4 regions of the Ruegeria sp. E5 genome follow, and region 2 is predicted to be linked to each of the others. Evidence: riboswitches for the same ligand, from Rfam matches in the RefSeq annotation. Region 2 holds a riboswitch; each other region holds the start of a gene.
The links. A riboswitch is a leader RNA that binds a small molecule or an ion and turns the genes downstream of it on or off. The one in region 2 is predicted to bind cobalamin.

Region 1 (5,559 bases), on a different contig from region 2:
CCGGGCCCTCATCCCACCATCGCTATGTGAAAAACTGGTTCAATCCGACGATACCGGTCCGTTGCACACGGTGTTCACCGGCGGCGGTCCGGTGTTTCCGAATCTTGTCGAGGCGTTGAGAACCCGGCACAGCCTGTCGGTTGTGTGCGTTTATGGGTCGACCGAGGCTGAACCGATTGCCCATCTCGACGCCGCGGATATCTCGGTGAAGGATCACCGCGACATGGCTGTTGGAAGGGGTCTTCTTGTGGGATACCCGGTGCCCGAAATCACGCTCCGCATCCGCGACAATGAAATTCAGGTCGCCGGCGCACATGTGAATGACGGGTATTTGAACCCGACCCATTCGAAGAACAACAAAATCGAAGAAGGTGGTGTCATATGGCACCGGACCGGTGACGCTGGCGCGCTGGATGATGACGGGCGTTTATGGTTATGGGGGCGCGTCGGGTCCGAAATTGAAGTCTTTTCAGGTACGCTCTTCCCCTTTGCTATCGAAGTCGCGGCACAGCGATGGCCAGGTGTAGATCGATGCGCGCTCGTCAATACCAAAGCAGGCCCCACACTTTGCGTCCAAGGTTCCGCGGATCACATCGACGATTGGACTAAATCTGCGCTTGGTTTTGGCGTTCCAAATGTGATTTCGATTAAGAACATCCCTATGGACAAGCGTCATGCCTCCAAAGTCGATCGTACGAAACTTGCACGCATCATAGAAACCTGACGCAATATGTCTCGTAGACCACTGAACCTGCCCAACTCATCGCTCCCGTCGCTGTGCGCGTTAACAGAGGACTGAGTGTAGCGACGAAGTCATTGTTTTAGAATTTCCAATCAAAACCTGCACACCTTGGTCAGGGGAAATCTGCAATTGCCAGTTACATCTGGCCGCATGAAACATATTATCGCAGATACACTGTTAGGGTGCGCCCCGGCGAACGGTTGATACCCATTTCATTGCACAAAGATGTTCAGCTTGACGCGTCATCCAAATCCGTCCCAAACCTCAAGCGTTTATAACCCAGATCTACTAGCGGGTTTTCTTCTATGCCGCTGCAAGAATCTCAATTAAGCTCACCCACACAATCACGACTAAAAACTGCGCGCTCGCGAACTTTGCTGCTCTGCATTTTAAATTGAATAAGCTGTTGTAATGCGTCGATGAACATAAAAGATTGAAATAGAGTTCTCTTGGCTCGGTAGCTTCAGATACCCAGGAGAAACGAGCATGGGGAAAGCAGATATGACAAAACCTACTTCCGCTCAAAAAAAACTCTCGGAACGGTTACCAGTTTATCTATCGTTGGCCTGTACCATATGCAGCTACCTTGTCTCCGCCGCTTCATTGCAAGCTTCTGAGCTTCCCTGGATCAAACTAGATAGAGAGGTTCAGGCGCCATCGGGTGCCAAATCACTCTGCAAAGATTATTCGTGGGCGTGCGCGAATACTCGTACTTCTGGTCTGTCAGAAGCGCGGGAGAAACAGATCGTTAAAGCGATTAACTTGCGCGTCAATCGGAGGATCCGCGCCGTTTCGGATCAAAACCAATACGGGACAAAGGAATACTGGACACTACCAATGCAGGGGTCAGGGGATTGCGAAGATTTCGCTTTGCAAAAGAAGTTTGAACTAATGCAGAACGGCCTGGATCCTACGAAGCTACTTATTGCAACTGTCTTAGACACCAATCGCAGTGGCCATGCAGTTTTAGTTTATCGCTCGAGTGAAGGCGATTTGATTCTGGACAATGTCACCAACAGGATCAAATCGTGGAAGGAAACGAGGTATCTTTTCCTACGAATACAGGACCCAAATCACCCTGATCGTTGGGTACAGGTTTCTAGCGGCTAAAAACAATGTGGCGCGCCCTCGAGACGCGCCACAATAAAATTTTGGTCCTGCGACTATTGGTTGTTTCGCGGCAACCCAAGTTTAGGACACCGCTTCAAACTTTGGTCAAGCTTTCGCAGCGTTGTACAAACGCGGAGTCACCAGACCTGTACTGTTCAAACCGCGCATCGCCTTGGCTGCCGCAAGCACTGCCAGATCAGCAATCGGCTCAATGACGATTACCAGCATATAAGCGCCGCCAAAGGACAGAACCGACGCCATGGTTTCTGCGCCGAAACCCTGGCCGTAGAAGGCCCAGAACCCAACCCATGCGACTACTCCTCCCTGATACGTCGCACTCAGCGCAAGAGCTTGGCCATATTTGAGGTCAACATATGCTGTGCCGGGTGCGATGATGCGGCTGGCCAGTGCTTGTAGCGCAAATAGCGGCACCAGCAGAGTGGTCAGGTTGATGAAGTACTGCGGAAGATCGAACGGGGCAAAAAACACACCCTGAATCAGGAGACCAGCTGCCAATCCAAAAGCCGCGGGTGCAGCACCGAGAAGCAGAAACAACGTCGACCCCAGGATGAAGTGGACTTCAGAGACACCAACCGGGAAATGCGGCAGGACTTCGAAGAAAAGGAAAACCCCAACGGTGGCGAGCACCGAGCGCATAACGAAAGATGCAGGTCCATTCGCACGCAATGTGGAAAACGTTTCTTTCGCTGCGTAAGTAGCCGCACCTGCGGCGGTAACATAGGAAAGCGCGATTTTGGCACCATTCACGATGCCCGGTTCGATATGCATGTTCTTTCTCCCTACCGCCTCACCCGGCGGCTTGTCAGGTTGAATCGACCGTAAGGCCGACAGGTTCAGTCTGGGCATAGCCCGGTGCTTTACGGCAGGTCTCCTGACTCGCGGGTGCTCGCTCCGCCAACCTTCCCGGTTCCATTACGAACCAGTGGTGTCTTGGCATCGCTCTCCGTTCACAGTTGCGGGGGCAGTTACGGAATTGGCGCCATTGAAAACACCGAACCGTATTCCCTTTTAATCCTTTTGGCTTCAGCCATCAGGAACCGAAAACAAATCACCGCTACAATGGCGGCTTCGCCTGGGTCAATTGTCTTTGCGACCTATTCTAATGTAAACTCGACCGAAGCAGGATTCACGCAACCGGTCACTTGATCGACAGGGTAAACCAAGCGTTACCTGAAACCTCTTGAAGCTCTAGCTGCTAGAGGCTTTAAGATTCGGATTAATTCGCGATAGTGCGATCCAAATACGTTAAACTTGTGAACCATGACGAGACCTATGCTTACAAGGCGCCATTTCATTCAATCCACCACAGCGCTGTTCTCGGCGTCTGTGGCCAGTCCATTGATCGCCAAAACCTGGCCAACCGCATCGCAGAAGACCTATTGGGACAGTCAGGTCACGCCAATTGGTTACGATCCAATGACCTCAAATCCGTGGGGTGTTCATGACCGTTTTTTACCAAGACGCGTCGCGGCAAATGATGGTTTGGTTCCAGGTGACATCCATGTGGATGCCGTCGCGCGCTATCTCTACCATATCGAAGAAGGCGGGACCGCAATGCGCTATGGCGTAGCGATCGCGCGCGGGAACCTTTACGAGCCCGGCACCTATGTTATCCGCCGAAAGGTCGAATGGCCACACTGGACACCAACCGCTTCAATGATCGAGCGCAACCCCGAATACGCGGAATTCCGGAATGGCATGGAGCCCGGGCCGAATAATGCTCTCGGTTCTCGTGCCCTTTATCTATACGTTGGAGACCGAGACACATATCTCAGAATTCACGGCACGCCTGAGCCAAGAAGCATCGGCGGTCGCGCAAGTTCTGGATGTGTGCGAATGATCATGGCTCATATCAATGACCTCTACCCAAACGTGAAAACCGGCTCGACCGCTTTCCTATACTCTGCCGAAGATAGCGTCACAGCCCGCTCATGAATATTGGGCAGCGTACATGGACGTCGCTGCCCTCATTTCGATCAGGCGTCGCGCGCAATGCAGATCGGAGCGCCATTCGTCGCGCGCAATGGTACCAATGTCGTCTCGACGGGTCCGCTGTGTTCATACCAAAAGCAATTGTCTTCGGGCAGGAGGCGCGCTGTGGTCAAATCCTGCGCCGGCCCTGCCAGCGCTACGACCGAATCTGGCACGTTGCCTGGTTCAAGTGCTTTGCTTTTGGCCCCGGTGAACTGGGCTGAGCAACCAGCCGTAATCGAGACTAACGTGATGGTAATGGCGATCCGTTTCTGCATTGATCTGTTCCAAATTTTTTGCGTCATCTGCAATTAGATTGCATCCACACGGCCGGCCCGCAAGACGAAATGAACTAACAATATCGCAGGCAAAGAACCCGGATGAAAAAAATATAAAAGGTATTGAAGCTATAGTTACTGTAGGAACTATTTACAAAGGACCATAGAGATTCTTGAGGTCCAATCATGTCATCCGATACCCATAGCCACGACCATGGCCACGAAAACAAACATGGTCACCACGCATGCGGTAGCGGCTGGGTGTCACAGGCCCACCGGCCGGAAGGTGCTATTGTGCGGCGCCAACTCGAACCTACATAAGCTGTAACTTTGTAAGGAGACCCAGATGCTGACGATCGGAACGCTTGGAAAAAAGACCGGAACCAAGGTTCAGACGATCCGCTACTACGAGCAGATCGGACTTATGCCGGAACCGGGGCGCACCGAAGGTGGCCAGCGGCGTTATGGCCATACCGAACTGGATCGTCTGGCTTTTATCCGTCACGCCCGCCAACTGGGGTTTTCGCTTGAGGCAATACGCGAACTGCTTGATTTGTCCGACGATCCAGATCGCCCATGTCATGAAGCTGACAGTATTGCGCGCCGACAACTCAAACAGATTGAGCAAAGAATGGCACGGCTGGAAGCGTTACGGAACGAGCTGGAGCGCATGGTGCATGAAAGCTGTGGCGGCAACACCTCGGATTGTCGTGTTCTCGAAGTTCTACGCGATCATTCCGAATGTCTTACTGATCACGAAGAAATCGGCGCGTAACCCTGAGCAGCGTCGTAGCGAACTGGAATTAGCCCCTTGAAGCTATAGTCACAATAGCAATTACAAGTCTTTTAGAGTTGATTCGACGAGAGACCAAATGCTGAACCGTGACCCGTTGCTACCATTCGCCAAGGACCGAAGCCTTGAAACGTCAGCGCCGGTCGCGGCGCGCTCCTCAACAGTTCGGTTCTGAGCATTCTTTCTCTCATACCGCCCGTTTTCGATCTCTTCCTTGGTTCCGTCGGCGTAACGCACTTACCCGACCCCGAGTTATCATCCCTGTCATCGTCACGATCATCATCCCGGTCATCGTCACGATCATCCCCGTCTTTCCCTTTGCCGCTTTTGGCAAAGGCATATGACGGTTCAAAATGTAGGCGGCCATCGTCATCAAAGGTTGGCACATAAGGCGTCGCGGCAATCAACGAAGCCAACGCCGCGGTACTTAGAAGTTGACCCAGCTTTCTTTGAATTTTCATTTTCACCTCCAATTTTGATCGTCACGCTTCATGACATTGGAGACAGGCTACTACCGGCCCGACTTTCCCACATCGGGCTTAGGTCTGACGAATTTCAAGCCGAACGTCTTAATCAGATCAGTCAAGCCAATAGATTTTTTGCAGAACCAAATGAGCAGTTTAGTGGGGATCAAGCCCGTCGCC
Region 2 (5,559 bases):
CCCCGATCCGACGCTTGGCCTGCGCGGCCTCGCCGGGGTCGTTGACTATGAAGGGGTAGATCACCGGCAGATCGCCGATTAACGCCTCGGGCCAACATTCGTTGCACAAGGCGACTGATTTTCCCGGCAACCATTCCAGCGTGCCATGTGCGCCGATATGGATCAGCGCATCCGCGACCAATCCTTTGCGCAGCCACAAGTAAAAGGCGACGTAGGCGTGGCGCGGTGTGCGCGACAGATCGTGATAGTCGTCATCGCGCAGTTCGGGTGTGCCGCGCTCGGGCTGCAGCGCGATCAGAGCCTTTCCGCGACGCAGCGCAGTGAAGTGGAACGCGCCATTTGTGAAAGCAGGGTCGTCTTCGGGAGTGCCCCAAACCTTATTGAGATCGGCGCGGAGTGTTTCCGGCAGCGCCGCCAGCGCCGCCTGATAATCCTCTAGCGGCCATGAAATCCGGGCATCAAGAAGAGTTTCAGCAATCGGCTCGGCAGGCGCGGTGTCATACCCTTCGCCTTGCAGATCGAGCAACATTGCCTCAGCCGAGGCCAGCGCATCCAGACCCACTGCATGTGCCATCTGCCAGTCTTTGCCGGGATAGGTCGATAGTACCAGCGCCGGAACCTGCTCCGCTTTGGGTTTGTCGTGAAGGTTCAGCCAGCCGGAGATGCGGTTGATGATGGCTTCGATCCGTTCGGGTTCAGCCCGATGAGCGAAGCGAGAATACTCGAGATGCGGGTCGCGTTTGCCCGGCTCTTTGAAGGATACGATGCCCGCGTTGATCCGCCCGTCCACTTCCGGAAGGACCACATGCATGGCAAGATCAGCTGGTGAAAGGCCACGTTCCGCTTCGGCCCACGCTTTGCGGCGTGACGTGGCCAGCGCGACCTGAAAGACCGGCACCTCTGCCACATCGAGAGGTGAGGTGCCTGATGCGCCCTTGCCTGAGAATGAGGTGGCGTTGACGATCGCCGAAGGCTTCAGCGCCACAATAGTCTCGCGCAGCCAATCGGCGGCATTTGGTGCTTTGAGCGACGGGGCAAACAGGCCGACGGCCTCAAAACCTCGCGCGCGCAAGCTGCGGATCAGCGCTGCGATTGGGGCTGTGTCCGCCGAGGTCAGATAAGCACGATAGAAGGTTACGATGATACGTTTCGCATCACCGGGCAGAGCGTTTTCTGCAGGGATCACGCCGCGATCTGGGCACCAGGCACCGCATTCAGGGATGGTCTTCGCGCCCATGACCGGACCTGCATACAACCCCGCAGCCAGTGCCATCTGCGCCAGAGCGGCCTGCGCTGCGACCTCACCGCCGGTGTCGCACAGATGCGCCAGCCGCCGCAGGGTCGAGACAGGCAGGGTAGAGTAATCATCCAGCCGCGTATCCTCGCGACCGTCTGCGGGCAGCACGGCCAGTGCAATCCCTTTGGCCTGCGCCAGCGCCAGAACCTGCTGCAAGCCGTAGGCCCAATAGGGCACTCCACCGATCAGACGGATCAGGATGCCCTTTGCGCCCTCCAGTGTCTGCTCGACATATGTGTCGACTGAGAGGGGATGCTTCAGCGCCGTCAGATTGGCCAGCCGCATCGTTGGCATGCGTCCTTCAGGCCCACTTCCACGATGCCATCCCGCCGCGAAAGCGCCAAGGTCACTGTCGGAAAAGGACAGCACCACAAGGTCCGCCGGGCTCTGACCCAGATCGGTCGGGGTCTCGGTTTCTTCGAGCCCATGGCTTTCGCGGAAGACGACGTGCATAAGTCTTACTCGGCAGCCTCGGTTACACCCACGAGGATATCGCGGATCTCGGCCTCTTTGATATCGTCATGCTCGGCAATGACCACAAGGCGCGAGCGACGGTCTTCGCCGGACTCCCACGGGCGGTCATATTGGTGACGCACGCGCGCACCGACGGCCTGAACCAGTAGGCGCATGGGCTTGCCCTGAACGGCGGCATAGCCTTTGACGCGCAGGATATTCAACTCGTTGGCCAATCGTTCAATCTTGGCGACCAGATCAATCGGATCGATTTGCTCGGGCAGTTCAACGATGATGCTTTCGAAATCGTCATGCTCGTGATCGTGATGGCCGTCGTGATGGCTGGGACGCGCGTCCATGTCATCCTCGGCCGCGGCTTCTAGACCCAGCACGACGCGGACGTCCACGGCACCCTCGGCCACTTCGACCACGGGCATGGGGCGGGGCGCTTCGGCGGCGATGATCTCTTTCGCTTTCGCAACGCCTTCCGGGCCAGCCAGATCGGGCTTGGTCAGCAGAATGATGTCGGCGCAGGAAATCTGATCCTCGAACACCTCGGACAAGGGAGTTTCATGATCAATCGAGTCATCTGCCATGCGTTGCGCATCCACCGCCTCGACATTCGGAGCGAACCGACCAGCGGCCACGGCCTCGGCATCGGCCAGAGCAATCACGCCATCGACGGTGATTTTCGAGCGGATATCGGGCCAGTCGAACGCCTTTAGCAGCGGTTTTGGCAGGGCAAGACCGGAGGTTTCGATCAGGATGTGATCGGGGCGCGGCTCTAGTGCCATCAGGGCTTCAATGGTCGGGATGAAATCATCGGCCACGGTGCAGCAGATGCAACCATTGGCCAGTTCCATGATGTTTTCCGCCGGGCAATCAGGAATGGCGCAGGACTTCAGGATATCGCCATCGACGCCGACATCGCCGAATTCGTTGACGACCACCGCCAGACGCTTGCCCTGCGGGTTCTGCATCAGATGGCGCACCAGTGTGGTTTTGCCCGAGCCCAAAAAGCCGGTGATCACAGTGACGGGGAGTTTCTCGAGATTGCTCATTTCAGGGCTCCAATCGGGGGAATGCGGGCCGCACAGTTTTTGCGGAAATGTTCGGGACGTTCGCGCCATTTGACCAAACCGTCCTCGGTGGCGAGGTATTTGGCTGCGCCTTCGACGATGGTTTCGACATGGTCGATCTCGTTCAGATGCTCATACACGAAAGTCCAGCGATCCGGTCCTCCGCGTAGCACGATCGAGCAGCCTTCATCGCAATTCGACAGGCATTCCACAGCTTTCAAGGTAATGCCTTCGGGCAGGCCCGCCTTTTCAAGCGCCTTGTGAAGCAACGTGCCGGGGCGCTGGGCGTCATCCTCGACAGGCAGCCCGCGACGGCAGGTAGTGCAAACCAGCAGTTCGACCGGTGCGGTCTCGGTCATGTCTCTCATCCCCCCAAATCCTCTTCGTGGGGGACGGGGTTTCATGCGGGCCGATCACAGCCCCACACCGGAACACCCCGTCCGGTTTCATCTTCGGGCGTTGGCAGGTCTCCCGGCTTGCGGATGTCAGAGGAGGCCTCTGTCGGATGTCCCGCCTTCCCGGCCATACTGCCAGTGGCTTTGGGCACCCTCTCCGGTCACGGTCGCGGGGGCGGCTGCGTTTGACGGCAAAAACCGCTGACGCATTCCCTTTTCATCTGCTCTCGCAGACACCAACGAAAGGGACATGCGGCAGGGCAGGGTTGCTTGTCAAGCGAGTCGCGCCGATCCGTGAAAAAGCGGATAAAAAGCGACCTGTCGGGGTCGCTGGGCGGCATGATACTTCTGCAACGACGTGCTGGCATGGCAGCAAGATGCGAACAGGAGGATACCGCGCATGAAAGTAGGGTTTATCGGGCTGGGGAATGTAGGGGGCAAGCTATCTGGATCGCTGCTACGAAACGGTATCGATCTGACGGTTCATGACCTGAACCCGGATCTGGTGACCGAATTCGTCGCCAAGGGTGCCAAAGCCGCCAAAAGCCCGGCGCAACTGATGCGCGATTGCGATGCTGTTATAACCTGTTTGCCTTCTCCTGCGGCCTCGGATGCGGTGATGCAGGAAATGTTGCCAGAGGTCGGCCCTGGCAAAATCTGGATGGAAATGTCGACCACCGACGAAGCCGAAGTCAAACGCCTTGGCGCAATGGTCATCGAACGAGGCGGCGCAGCGGTGGATTGCCCGGTTTCGGGCGGATGTCACCGGGCAGCGACGGGTAATATCTCGATCTTCGCAGGCTGTGATCGTGAGACTTTTGAACGTATCCTGCCATTCCTGACCACCATGGGGCGGCGCATTTTGCACACGGGCGATCTGGGCTCGGCCTCTGTTCTGAAGGTGTTGACCAATTATCTGGCTACCGCCAACCTGATCACCTGCGCCGAGGCATTGGTGACAGCCAAGGCCGCCGGCATGGACCTTGGAACCACCTATGAGGCGATCAAGATATCGTCAGGCACATCCTTCGTGCACGAGACCGAAAGTCAGGTCATCCTGAACGGCTCGCGCGATATTTCCTTCACCATGGACCTGGTGAAAAAAGATATCGGTCTGTTTCAGGAGGTCGCCGACCGTGCCGGAGTTCCCCTTGAGATAAACCCATTGATGATCAAGATTTTCGAAGATGGCATCGCGCGATATGGTGAGCGTGAACTGTCCCCGAACATCATCAGGCGGCTAGAGGACGCGACCGGACTGGAGATCCAAGCGCCAGGGTTCCCAACCGAGATGCTGGACGACGAGCCAGAAGAACCGGGTTATGAGGTGATCCCGCAGAATCGGTAGATCGATTAATCGGCAAGCATTGCGGCTGTCTGGCGACCTGGTTGGACAAAATTCTGGTGCTATTCTAAATAGGTCGACAGGAGTCCGACACCGGCACAGGCAAGAGAACAACTTATGACGAATGAGACCTTTCTCATCGTAACAACGATGAAAAACGAAGGGCCTTTCATGATCGATTGGGTGGCCTACAACCACGCAATCGGTTTTGATGACATTCTGATTTATACCAATGATTGCGCTGATGGTACCGATGCCATGGGCGAACGGTTGCAAGTGCTTGGCTGGGCTCACCACCAACGAAACAGACTGGGTCCGCGCGCCGCGCCGCAGGTTCGTGCATTTTCGCTTGCGCGGAACCACCCAAGCTATCTGTCTTCGGATTGGATTCTCAGTTTGGATGTGGACGAGTATATCAATATCCGTTTGCCCAATAGTGATATAAGAAGCCTCGTTGAGGCCAGCGGCGTGGCGGACGCGATCTCGATCTGCTGGCGCATGTTCGGAAACGCGGGTCAGAACGATTTCGTTGATCGACCTGTACCTGAGACTTTCTTTCTGGCCGCCACGGAAGACGGCTATCCGCATCACCGGACCAAAGGGTTCAAAACGCTGTTCCGCAACAACGGAAAATTCAGCCGTTTTCGCGCCCATCGTCCCAGGATCAATCCAGAAGATGCACCGAACCCTGACGCGCCATACGAAGGCGTGTTGTGGCGGGATTCGGGCGGGAACCTCTACCCAGCAGACCAAGTGAAATGGAAAGCATGGCGTGGTTTCAGCCATGAATTCGCGCGCATTCATCATTATGCTGTGCGCAGCACTGATAGCTTTTTAGTCAAGCGCGACCGTGGGCGCACCAATCATGTGGGGCAGGATCAAGGGCTCAAATACTGGCTCATGATGAACCACAATGATGTTGAGGATCGCTCAATTCTGGAACACATGCCGGCTATGCACGACATCAAAGCTGAGATGATGGCAGATCCG
Region 3 (5,559 bases), on a different contig from region 2:
CATTGCCGCAGTTCAGGCATTCACGGGCAGTTACGGCTACCTGCTGCATGGCGTCAGAAAGCGGCGTCAGCAGCAGGGCGCGTTTGCGGATCAGGTGCAGGACTGCGCGGCGGGCCGAGCGGGGGCCGAGACCGGGCAGCTTGGCCATCAGGTCGATCAGATTGTCGATGTCACTGTTCGAACTCACCGTGAGACCCTCGCAATTGGGCCAGGGAAACACGCCCCGGCCATAGATCCGTCAGGAGGGTGTATCAGAACGGCAGCTTGATGTCTGCGGGCAGGCCCATGCTTTCGGTCAGCTTGGCCATTTCTGCCTGCGAACGTTCCTGCGCCTTGGTTTGGGCGTCCTTGATCGCGGCGAGGATGAGGTCTTCGACTACTTCCTTATCGTCACCGTTAAAGATCGACGGGTCGATATCCAGACCTTTCAACTCGCCCTTGGCGGTCGCGGTGGCCTTGACCAGCCCGGCACCGGATTCGCCGACAACCATGATGGTGTTCAGCTCTTCCTGCATGTCAGTCATCTTGGTCTGCAGATCCTGCGCGGATTTCATCATCTTGGCCATGTCACCCAGGCCGCCTAAACCTTTTAGCATCGGTAATCTCCTGTCACTCGATTTGTGGCCTAGATACGAAGCGTAACCGCGCGGCACAAGAGGTCAGGATACTCCCGCCCGTCGTCAAGGTCTTTGGCAAGACCTTTCCTCCCGTTGGGCCCGGCAGCGCGCAAGGCGCGCTGCCGGGCCCAAAGCCGCTCAGGGGTATCGGCGTCAGCCGATGGCCCGTGGCGGGTGCGGGAGCATTTGGTTGAGGTGCGCTTATGCTCGAAAGTCAGTCCTCTTCAAACGGGTCCCATTCGTCTTCGACCTCGGGCAGGGCTTCGGTTTCGACTTGAGCGGCGCGTTGTTCTGCGGTTTCGATGCTCTTGATCCGCGCTTTCGGGAAATGAGTCAGCACTGCTTGCACCAGAGGATGCTGTTCAGCCTCGGCCTTCAGTGCCAAGTCTGCAGCGTCCCGTACCTCGGCAATGGTCGGTGCGTTGCCCTCAGCGACAATAGAAACGGCCCACCGGTTGCCCGTCCAACGCTGCAGCGACGCGCCCAATCGTTGTGACAGGTCGGTCGGGGCGTTGTCGGTTGGGGCGAACTCGATCCTGCCCGGTTGGTAGGATACCAGACGCACGCCGTTTTCGACCTCGACCAACAACTTCACATCCCGGTTGGCTCGGATCAGTTCGACCACATGTTCAAATGTTGGATAGCGTGCCAGCGCTGCCTGCACATCCTGGGCCAGCGCGGCCGTTGGCCCGCCTGCGTTGCCGCCGATTCCCGATGCGGCATAGGCCGATCGGGCCACAGCCTGTGGCGCGGCAGGAGCATGTCCCGGCGCACCGATTCCCTTGCCGGGGCCACCATTGGGCGGCGGAGGCGTATCTTGCAGACGCTTGATCAGCTCCTCCGGGCTAGGCAAGTCGGCCACATGGGTCAGGCGGATCACGGCCATTTCCGCAGCCATCATTGCGTTGGGTGCGGCGGAAACTTCCTCGAGCGCTTTCAGCAGCATTTGCCACATGCGTGTAAGGACTCGCATGGGCAGAGCCTCGGCCATTTGTTGACCTCGGGCGCGTTCGTCGGGGGAAACGGTGGGATCTTCGGCGGCATCCGGGGTGATCTTGACCACCGAAACCCAATGCGTGATTTCAGCCAGATCGCGTAAGACGGCGAGTGGATCAGCCCCTTCGGCATATTGCCCGCTCAGCTCGGTCAACGCGCCTGCAGCATCGCCGCGCAGGATCATATCCATCAGATCCAGCACCCGGCCCCGATCGGCCAGCCCCAGCATCGCGCGCACCTGATCCGCTCTGGTTTCACCGGCCCCGTGCGAGATCGCCTGATCCAGCAGTGAGGTCGCATCGCGCGCCGATCCCTCGGCGGCCCGGGTGATCAACGATAACGCATCCTCGGCAATCTGTGCCCCTTCGGCACCTGCAATTTTGCGAAGCAGTCCGATCATATCCTCCGGCTCGATCCGGCGCAGATCAAAGCGCTGGCAACGGGACAAGACGGTCACCGGGACCTTGCGAATCTCGGTGGTGGCAAAGATGAACTTCACGTGTTCGGGGGGTTCTTCCAGCGTCTTGAGCAGCGCGTTGAAAGCGCTGGTCGACAGCATGTGAACCTCGTCGATGATATAGATCTTGTAGCGCGCGGACGCAGCGCGATAGCGGACGCTGTCGATGATCTCGCGGATGTCATTGACACCGGTGCGGCTGGCGGCATCCATCTCCATCACATCGACATGGCGGCCCTCCATGATGGCTACGCAGTGTTCACATTGACCGCAGGGTTCGGTGGTAGGGCCGCCGCTGCCATCGGGACCGATGCAGTTCATACCCTTGGCTATGATCCGAGCGGTCGTCGTCTTGCCGGTACCGCGGATGCCGGTCATGATGAAGGCCTGCGCGATCCGGTCCGCCTCGAAGGCGTTTTTCAGAGTGCGCACCATGGCGTCCTGACCGACTAGATCGGCAAAGGTTTCGGGGCGGTATTTGCGGGCAAGAACCTGGTAGGCGGGGCTGGGCGTCTCGGTCATGTCTGCTCTGTCGGATTCGCGTTACGCCGCAGCGTAGAGGCCCCCGCCGCCCGCGTCCACAGCCGGCCGGGACGATTTTCATTTTGGAATGCGTGGGTATGCGGCTAAAATCCACTCTATTCTATTTACTGGACCAGTATGTTGTTGGGTGAAGTTTGTTTGGGGGGAGATTATGTCGCAACTGGTGGTTTATGCGTTGCAGGTTGGCGGAGGCACCTTGGCCTTGTCATCGATGCCCGGGCGCGGAGGCACTTATACCGAAGACCTCGATCTTATAGCAGACTGGAAGCCGGGACTTGTGATCTCGATGACGACTGAGGTCGAGATGATTCAGGATGGTGCGCGGAATTTTGGCGCTGATATTCAGGGGCGTGCCAGCAGATGGGTGCATTTGCCGATCGAAGATTTTGGCACGCCACCCAAAGAGATTTTGGACCGCTGGCCCCGCGTTGGCGCGACCGCACGTCAGGCGTTGTCAGGTGGTGGCCGTGTGCTAGTGCATTGCCGTGGTGGCTGTGGCCGATCCGGGATGGTGGTTCTGCGTCTGATGGTTGAATGCGGTGAACGGCCTGAGGCGGCATTGAAGCGATTGCGTACGGTGCGTCCTTGCGCAGTCGAGACAAATGCCCAGATGCTTTGGGCCGTTGAACCGGCCCGTGTTCAAGCCGTTTGACGGCTTAGACACCAACATGTGGCGAGATTTCGCCACCGTTGTGCTGCACCAGAAGCGAAGCCTCAAGCATGGCGCAAGGAGGATTCCTTAGCAGGTCTGCGGGTAGGCTGCGGTACTCGGTTCCGAACATCATGTCTGCGTAGTCATCCAGCCGGCCGGTATCGATTTCAGGATCGGTTCCGCAGAATACACGTATCTGGTCGCATTGGGCGCGAAAGCGGGCGGTGCATCCTTCCGGGCAGTGCGACAGATCTATGGTGCCTTCAATCTCAAACTCAGTTTTCGTGACCGGTTTTGTGGCGGACATGGTCTGCGTCAGAGCCCGCGCCATCTGTGCCAATGCGGGGCAGGGTGCGCCAGTACGTTGGCACACGGTCGCCGCGAATTCGTGTGTTTTGGTCTTCCAGATCATCAATGCGCCCTCCGCGCGCAAGGCGCGGGCGTGGCACAGGTTGGTCGTTGCGGAGCACGATCAAACCCGTCCCGGACACCCCGCCCGAGTTTCGGTTCTACATCCGATGGCAGGTCTCCTGACTTGCGGGTCATCGCTTTGCCGACCTTCCCAGCCTTCAAGGCCAGTGGTATCTCGGCATTGCTCTCCGCTTACAGTTGCGGGGGCAGTCTCGGACTAGGTTCTTTCCGGATTTATCCGGGCAGAACCGCACCGTGTTCCCTTTTCATCCCGGCCCGATTGGGCGCGAGAACCATCGCGACATGGCTAGCGGCTGCGCCGTGCCCGAGTCAAGAAGATTGCGTCAGGCAAGTGACGTATGGTCCAGTCACGTCAACCTTGACTTGAGGCGCTTCGGGTGAACTGATCAGTTCAGTCGGTATTGGAGGGCACCATGTTGGACACGCAGCAGGCGGTTGTGACCGAGGATTTTCAAATCCCGTCCGGCCCGGCAATGTTGTCGGCGCGGCTTTACCGTCCGGTTGCCGACCCCGAAAAGGTGGTCGTCATAAACGGTGCGACTGGGGTGCCGAGGGATTACTATCAGTACTTCGCCCGATGGCTCGCCGAAGAACAGGGCATGGCCTGCCTGACTTACGATTACCGGGATTTTGGTCACTCTTTGGTGGGTTCGCAAAAGCGGTCAAATGTCACCATGGCCGATTGGGCGTTGATCGACATTCCATCCGCCCGGGCCGAGATGCGCCGACGGTTTCCGCAGGCCAAGCTATGGAGCATCGGTCATTCCTTGGGCGGAATGTTTGGCCCGATCCAACCCGATATCGATCAGATCGACAGGATGATCTGTGTCTGTTCGGGTCTGGTAACGCTGGCGGATCACCCTTGGCCTTATCGCGCTTTGGCGGCGTTGTTCTGGTATGGTCACGCGCCGCTGGTGGTCAAGGCGCTTGGCTACCTGCCCGGGCGGTTGGTCGGGTTTGGATCGGACCTGCCTGCCCAAGTCTATTGGCAATGGCGCAAATGGTGCACCGCCCCCAAAAGCTATGTGCCAGAGATCGGCACGACACTGCCCGCCGCCCGCTGGAAAGACTTGGGCAAACGTGTCGATCTGTTTACCTTCGCAGATGATGAAATGGTGCCGCCGGATGCTGTCTGGCGTCTTGCCGATCTCTATGGACCCAAAGCCGGGCGCCATCTGCTTGCACCAAGCGAATTCGGAGTGTCCAAGATCGGCCATATCGGTGCATTCGCAAGACGGAATGCGGCAGTCTGGCCTAGACTGATCGCCTGATAGCGCTGGGCACCGGTAGGTCGGTGCCCAGCTTCGTTATAGCCCTTTACGGGATTTTTTCTCGTGCATCACGCTGCGCACCATCTTGCCGAACGCCTTGTCGCGGGCGCGGGCCTGCGCCACCGAAGCGGAATTGTGTTGGTCTTCGCGCCGCAGCTTGCGCCAGCGGTCCAGCCGCGCGGGATCAAGCGTACCAGCGTCGATTGCCGCCTGCACCGCACATTCGGGCTCGGTCTCGTGCTGACAATCCGAGAAGCGGCAATCCAGGCTGAGGTCTGAGATGTCCGAAAATACCTCATCCAACCCCTCCTGCGCATCCAGCAGACGCAACGCGCGCATGCCGGGCGTATCGATCAGCCAGCCGCCATTGCGCATGCGATGCAAGGCGCGTGCAGTTGTTGTGTGCCTGCCGCGCGCATCATCTTCACGGATACCTGCGGTGGCCTGATCCTGCCCCGTCATCCCGTTGGCGAGCGTCGTTTTCCCAACGCCGGATGATCCAAGCAAGGCGCTGGTTTGTCCTTTCGGACACCACGACAGAACTTGTTCGAGATCGCCGTGATCCAGCGCGTTGACCGCAAGTATCGTCAG
Region 4 (5,559 bases), on a different contig from region 2:
AGTCCTGAATAAAAGCAAGAACACAAACACCGATCCGATTGAAGTTGTGACGATCCCCACCGGCAATTCCTGCGGAGCCAGCAGAAGCCTGCTGAGAATGTCAGAGCCGGTCAACAAGGCAGCACCAACCATAGCGGCGGTAGGTAGAAGGTTTTTGTGCAGGGGACCTGCGATCCCGCGCGCAATATGCGGCACCATCAGACCGACAAAACCAATCACTCCGGCTACGGAAACAAACACGGCCGTTGCCAAGGCTGCGGTGAAAAACATGCTGAACCGCAGACCCCGAACCGGCACACCCAGAGTAGCGGCAGTCAAATCCCCGGTCAGCAGCGCATCCAACCAGCGGCTGCGATAAAGCGAATAGCTCAGGATCAGCAGCAGACCGATGCACACCAGCGGGAACGTCTCCCAACGGGCCAGGCCCAGCCCCCCCAGCATCCAGAAGATGACAGAATGGGCGGCGCGGCTATCACCGGCGAAGATCAGATAGTTGGTGATGGCCGAAAACAAAAACGACACAGCCAGACCCGCAAGGATCAGCTTCTCCGGTGCGCTGGTGCGAAGCCCATGAACCAGCGCCAGCACGATGCCCGACGCCACAAGACCGCCGCAAAAGGCAGCCAGAGGCAGAGTCCAGAAACCCAGAATATCTCCGGTCACGGTAATTACAAACACCGCCCCCGCTGCCGCGCCCGAGGACAGGCCGAACAGAAATGGATCGGCAAGGTCATTACGTGTGGTCGTTTGCAGCACCACGCCAACGATGCCCAGCCCGGCACCGATCACGGCTGCAAACAACGCGCGGGGCAGTCGCAGGTCGAATACGATCCTATGCAGCGGCGACATCTCTCCGTCCTGCAACCCGGTACCGCGCAATATCGCGGTGAAGGTGTCGGATAAAGGAATCGAGGTTGTACCGTAGATCGTGGAGATCAGCAAAAGGGCGGTCAGAACGACCGCCCCCAGCAACAACGTCAGGCCCAGTCGGCCCATATTAGCTCTGACCCGGATGCATCGCGCGCGCCATCTTCGAGATCGCTTCGATATTTGCCGGTCCCGGCGTCAGCTCCTCGTAGCGCAATCCGATCCAGCGCTCGTTCTTGACGGCGTCAGTCTGCGACATGACGGGATGTTCCTGCAGGAACTTGAAGGTGTCCTCGGCACCATTGCCGGTCTGATAATCCAACAAAACCAGGAATTCCGGGTTCGATGCGGCAACGGCCTCCCACGAAGTGCGGCCCCAGCTCGTGTCCATGTCATGAGTGACGTTTTCACCACCGGCGGCAGTGATCATCGCATCGGGAATCGCGAATTTACCGGCGGTAAACGGAGCATCTGCAGGACCATCCAGAAGAAAGACGCGGGGCTTGGGCAGTTCAGCAGTCTTGGCTTCGATCGCTGCCAGCTGCTCTTTCCAGCCCGAGACCAGAGCTTCGGCCTTGTCTTCGACTTGCATCACCTTGCCCAAGCGCAACACATCGCCAAACAGAAGATCCATGCTGGCTTCGGGGCGATCCTTGTCCAGATGGATACAGCTTTCGGTTAGAACCAAGGTCTTGATTCCGAACGGTTCCAATGTATCTGGGGTCACATCACCACCCGGCTTCATGCCATAGTACCAACCGGCAAAGAACAGGTCGGGTTCAACCGCCACCAGGTTTTCGACGGTCGGATATTTCGGCGCAAGCTCGGGGATGTCGCCGCGCAGGGCATCAAAATCAGGGCTGGTCTTGTACCAGCCGGTGATGCCGGTCAGGCCGACGATCTTGTCCTGCAGACCCAATGCAAAGGCCATATCGGTCATGTTCATGTCATGCACAACCAGGCGCTTGGGCGCGGTATCAAAAACCAGCGGTTCGCCGCAGTTGTCTACGGTGACTTCTTGCGCAGCAGCACCGCTTGCCATGGCGGTGGCCAACGCCACGGGCCAGATGTATTTCATCTCAGTGTGTTCCTTCGACTAAGTTGAGACTGTGGTTCTTCGAATATCAAGCGCCGGGATCACGCGGCCTTCGTGGAGAAAGCAGAGGAAATCAACGCCAAAAGTTTCGCGGACTCTTTCGGGTGTCAGCACCTTGTCCACCGACCCAAACTCGATCATGAGGGTCGATTTCATCAGCGCCACGTGTGTGGCGAATTCGGGGATCATGACCAGATCGTGTACGATCATGACCACGGTGATCCCAAGCTCGGCGACCAAAGACAGCATCCGCCCTTTTGCATCAGGATCCAGATGGTTGGTCGGTTCGTCCAGAAACAGCAACGAAGGGTTCTGCGCCAAAGCACGTGCGATATGGGCACGCTGACGTTCGCCTCCAGACAGTTGGGCCATGCGCTTGTCCGCGAGATTGGCGAGACCGGTCAGGTCTAAAATCCGGTCCAGCTCTTGCGCGTGGCCTTCGGCAGAGCGGTCCGCACGGATGGGTATTTGCCCCAGCGCAACATAATCGCGTAACGCCAAGCGTCCATCGGGCAGTTCCTGCTGACCTACCACTGCAATCATGCGCGCACGCTCTTTGGCCGTGAGCTTTTTCAGACTGCGTCCTTTGATCCGAACATCACCAAGTGCCAGCGGCTCAGCGCCGCACAACAGATTGAGAAGCGTCGTTTTCCCCGCCCCGTTCGGGCCGGCGATGGCTAGAATGGAACCCTCGTACAACTCGAACGAGACGCCCTGCAACAGGACATCTCCGTTAAGGGCATAATACTCAAGGTTTTCGGCAATCAGAAAGGGTGGCAACGTCATTGCGATGCCCCGTGTTCGATCCGCGGCATGCGCGAGAGGGTTTTATTGAACAACGCCTGCGGGCGATCAGTGGCATTTGTCCAGCCATCCGGGCTTTCACGATACTGCGCTGCAAACTCAGCCAGCGCCTGCACCTCTTCCGCGGTCTGAATGCCACCAAAAAGGTATTGCGCCTTTCCTACGGCCTGGAACCCAACCGTTCTGGGACTATCGCAGCCTGCCATGCAAGACGACGCGCGGATCGCAAAACTGCGAGGTAATTTCCCAGTCAACGCATCGCAAATTTCATCAAGGGGCAGCCCTTCAGTGCAGCTTTCGCAGACTAGAATGAAATGATCAGGCTTATCTGGCATGGTCCACTCCACTTGTTTCCAAGCGCATGCGGAAGCTGCCGACAATGTAAACACGCGATTGACGCGCCATCAAAGCCTCCTTCCAGGACGCCCCGCCCCGGGTTGGTTAAACATCTGATGGCAGGTCTCCTGACTTGCGGGTCCGCGCTCGGCCAACCTTCCCGACCCTGTGGACCAGTGGCTGTTTGGCCTTGCTCACCGCTTACAGTTGCGGGGGCAGTTACGGAATTGGCACCTTTTGGCAAACCTCACCGTATTCCCTTTTCATCCCGCGGCAATACCACCGGGAACCATCAATCGATTGAGTGCCCGAGAACACCGGACACGTCAATGATAAAGTCGAAGGCACCCAACTCTGGTCGAGGATCGAGCGCGGGCAACCACGTGTCCGTAGCACCAACCGAATGGGTTGGGCTGCGCGCCGAATTTGTCTGGCCACGGCTGTCCATAGTTGGTGTGTTTGGAAATTAGACAATCTGAGGTAAGCTGAACAAATTTAGAGGTTTAGCTTTGTCAGCGCCTTACCCCTGTTTGATCATTGCCTGGGTTTATCCAAGGAGACGGTTCTTTGACGCATGTTTCGCAAAACGCATTGCCGCCGGATATTGTTGATGATGTCATTGACCACAATCTCGAGGCCGTTGCACGGTGGAAAGGCCATCGCTTAAGGGCTCAGCATGGGCGCAGTCACGGGTGCGTGGCTGCAACATTCACTGTCAGAAACGATCTACCAGAACAGTTCCGTCACGGCCTGTTTGAACAGCCCGCTGCCTATTCAGCCGCACTTCGCTTTTCCAACGGCGCGCATCTGGATGACCGGAAATCGGATGCCCACGGGATGGCGATCAAGCTTTTTGACGTGCCAGGCCCCAAGCTGATCGACGCCGAGGCACTTGCGCATCTGGGGACCACACAACTCAGCGACGAGTTCGATTTCGTATTGGTCGATCAGGATGTGTTTCCCAGCTACGTCCCCGATGAATATGAGCGATTGGGCAGGCTTGTCGCCACATTACAAGCGGTCCAGCACGCGATCAAAGGGCGACGAAAATGGAGCCTTAGGTTGATCACCAAAGGGCTGCGCGCAGGATTTCGCGCCTTCCTCACTCGTGAAGGCAAGCGTCAGTTTCGCGTCGCGAGTGATTTTGCCTCGAACTATATGCACTCGCCTTTTGAGGTCCATTTCTGGTCGACAACACCGTATCGGCTGGGCCCCGATCTAACGGTCAGATACTTGGCCCGCAGCGCGAAACCAAAAATTCCGGCACATCCGGTAGACGACCCAGATGGGATCGGGCAGTGTTTGCGGCAAGACGTGGCCGATGGAGATAATCACTTCGAGCTGTGTGTGATTGAGCCCCCGCGCCCGGCCGACGAATTCGATGTGCTCGACAATCGCATCCGGTGGGCATGCGATCCGCAACCAGATGCACCTCTTGATCCGTACCATCATACCGTCACGCCCGTGGCGGATATCACGATTCCCAAAGGTGCAGAATTTGATCCGCAGAATGGAGACGCGATGAGCTTCTCGCCCTGGCGTGTCACGGCAGATCACGAACCTTTAGGACCGATTAATGCGATCCGGCTCAGAACCTATCTGAGCTTGGCCCGCGCCCGGTTCCCGAATCGATGACCAAACGGAGATGTATTGATGCTGGACGTTGATGATCTGATCAAACTCGGATTCAAGATCTCCCCACCCGTTACGAGCTATTTAGCCGCGATCAGGCTTGCAAACGCCGCGAAGATCCACCGACCGCGGCCCTATACGATGGGCGCAGACTACACGACATGGCCCGGCGTGTTTTCCCATCGCTGGATCGGTCGGCATACAACGCCAGAAGACCTCTCACCCGTCCTGCCGTCGGAAAGCGAAGTTGCTGATCTCTTTCGCCGACGGACACAAATGGATGGCAGCCCGCTTACCTTGATGTGCCCGCAAGGATCGACACTTTTGTTTATCTCGGCCGCACAATGGTTTACCGACAGTTTCCTGCGCACCTTTGGGGCGAAAGGACCGGTTGATCAGACGGATTCGAACCACGAGGTCGATCTGTGCCAAATCTACGGGCTGAACGATTTTCAGACCGACATGCTGCGCGAACGCGATCCCGATACCAATGAATTAACCCACCGGTTGGCCTTTCGTCTGGATACACAAGGCGAGATGTGGGCCCCGAAGCTGTTTCAAAAGAACCAATCCGGTGGTGTTAAGCTTGCGCCCCCCTTTGATGGCAGTATTGCCACTGGCGAGAATTGCGGAAAGCCCCTGCACGATCCATGCAAGCTGTGGAATGCGGTGAAACGGGCGCATCCGGGTCTCAGCGATCACGCGATTGACCAGCTACTGCTCGATTTTCATGCAACCGGGCTCGATAATGGCAATGGTACCATAGGCTATATCGCGATCAATACACTGATGTTGCGCGCCCATAACACCTTTGCCGATCTGTT

Region 1: another riboswitch for cobalamin. It lies ahead of ACR0BI_RS18365 (energy-coupling factor ABC transporter permease); the one in region 2 lies ahead of ACR0BI_RS14245 (DUF1636 domain-containing protein).
Region 3: another riboswitch for cobalamin. It lies ahead of ACR0BI_RS08405 (hypothetical protein); the one in region 2 lies ahead of ACR0BI_RS14245 (DUF1636 domain-containing protein).
Region 4: another riboswitch for cobalamin. It lies ahead of ACR0BI_RS09345 (DUF1636 family protein); the one in region 2 lies ahead of ACR0BI_RS14245 (DUF1636 domain-containing protein).

The regions. Positions count from the first base shown of each region.
Region 1 covers NZ_JBQFPA010000005.1:249,096-254,654, reverse strand. The annotation lists gene ACR0BI_RS18375 (AMP-binding protein) at 1-724, shown strand, start outside; gene ACR0BI_RS18370 (transglutaminase-like cysteine peptidase) at 1,229-1,852, shown strand; gene ACR0BI_RS18365 (energy-coupling factor ABC transporter permease) at 1,958-2,641, opposite strand; cobalamin riboswitch at 2,718-2,930, opposite strand; gene ACR0BI_RS18360 (L,D-transpeptidase) at 3,146-3,808, shown strand; gene ACR0BI_RS18355 (hypothetical protein) at 3,850-4,149, opposite strand; gene ACR0BI_RS18350 (MerR family transcriptional regulator) at 4,469-4,897, shown strand; gene ACR0BI_RS18345 (hypothetical protein) at 4,969-5,376, opposite strand; gene ACR0BI_RS18340 (cation diffusion facilitator family transporter) at 5,536-5,559, opposite strand, start outside.
Region 2 covers NZ_JBQFPA010000003.1:465,963-471,521, forward strand. The annotation lists gene cobN (cobaltochelatase subunit CobN) at 1-1,750, opposite strand, end outside; gene cobW (cobalamin biosynthesis protein CobW) at 1,756-2,811, opposite strand; gene ACR0BI_RS14245 (DUF1636 domain-containing protein) at 2,808-3,188, opposite strand; cobalamin riboswitch at 3,274-3,480, opposite strand; gene ACR0BI_RS14250 (NAD(P)-dependent oxidoreductase) at 3,586-4,572, shown strand; gene ACR0BI_RS14255 (glycosyltransferase family 2 protein) at 4,687-5,559, shown strand, end outside.
Region 3 covers NZ_JBQFPA010000002.1:50,714-56,272, reverse strand. The annotation lists gene recR (recombination mediator RecR) at 1-187, opposite strand, end outside; gene ACR0BI_RS08420 (YbaB/EbfC family nucleoid-associated protein) at 252-596, opposite strand; gene ACR0BI_RS08415 (DNA polymerase III subunit gamma/tau) at 832-2,592, opposite strand; gene ACR0BI_RS08410 (phosphatase domain-containing protein) at 2,765-3,265, shown strand; gene ACR0BI_RS08405 (hypothetical protein) at 3,270-3,677, opposite strand; cobalamin riboswitch at 3,769-3,989, opposite strand; gene ACR0BI_RS08400 (alpha/beta hydrolase family protein) at 4,111-4,968, shown strand; gene rsgA (ribosome small subunit-dependent GTPase A) at 5,005-5,559, opposite strand, start outside.
Region 4 covers NZ_JBQFPA010000002.1:237,033-242,591, reverse strand. The annotation lists gene ACR0BI_RS09360 (iron ABC transporter permease) at 1-996, opposite strand, end outside; gene ACR0BI_RS09355 (ABC transporter substrate-binding protein) at 998-1,945, opposite strand; gene ACR0BI_RS09350 (ABC transporter ATP-binding protein) at 1,964-2,749, opposite strand; gene ACR0BI_RS09345 (DUF1636 family protein) at 2,746-3,102, opposite strand; cobalamin riboswitch at 3,205-3,412, opposite strand; gene ACR0BI_RS09340 (catalase family protein) at 3,671-4,738, shown strand; gene ACR0BI_RS09335 (peroxidase family protein) at 4,757-5,559, shown strand, end outside.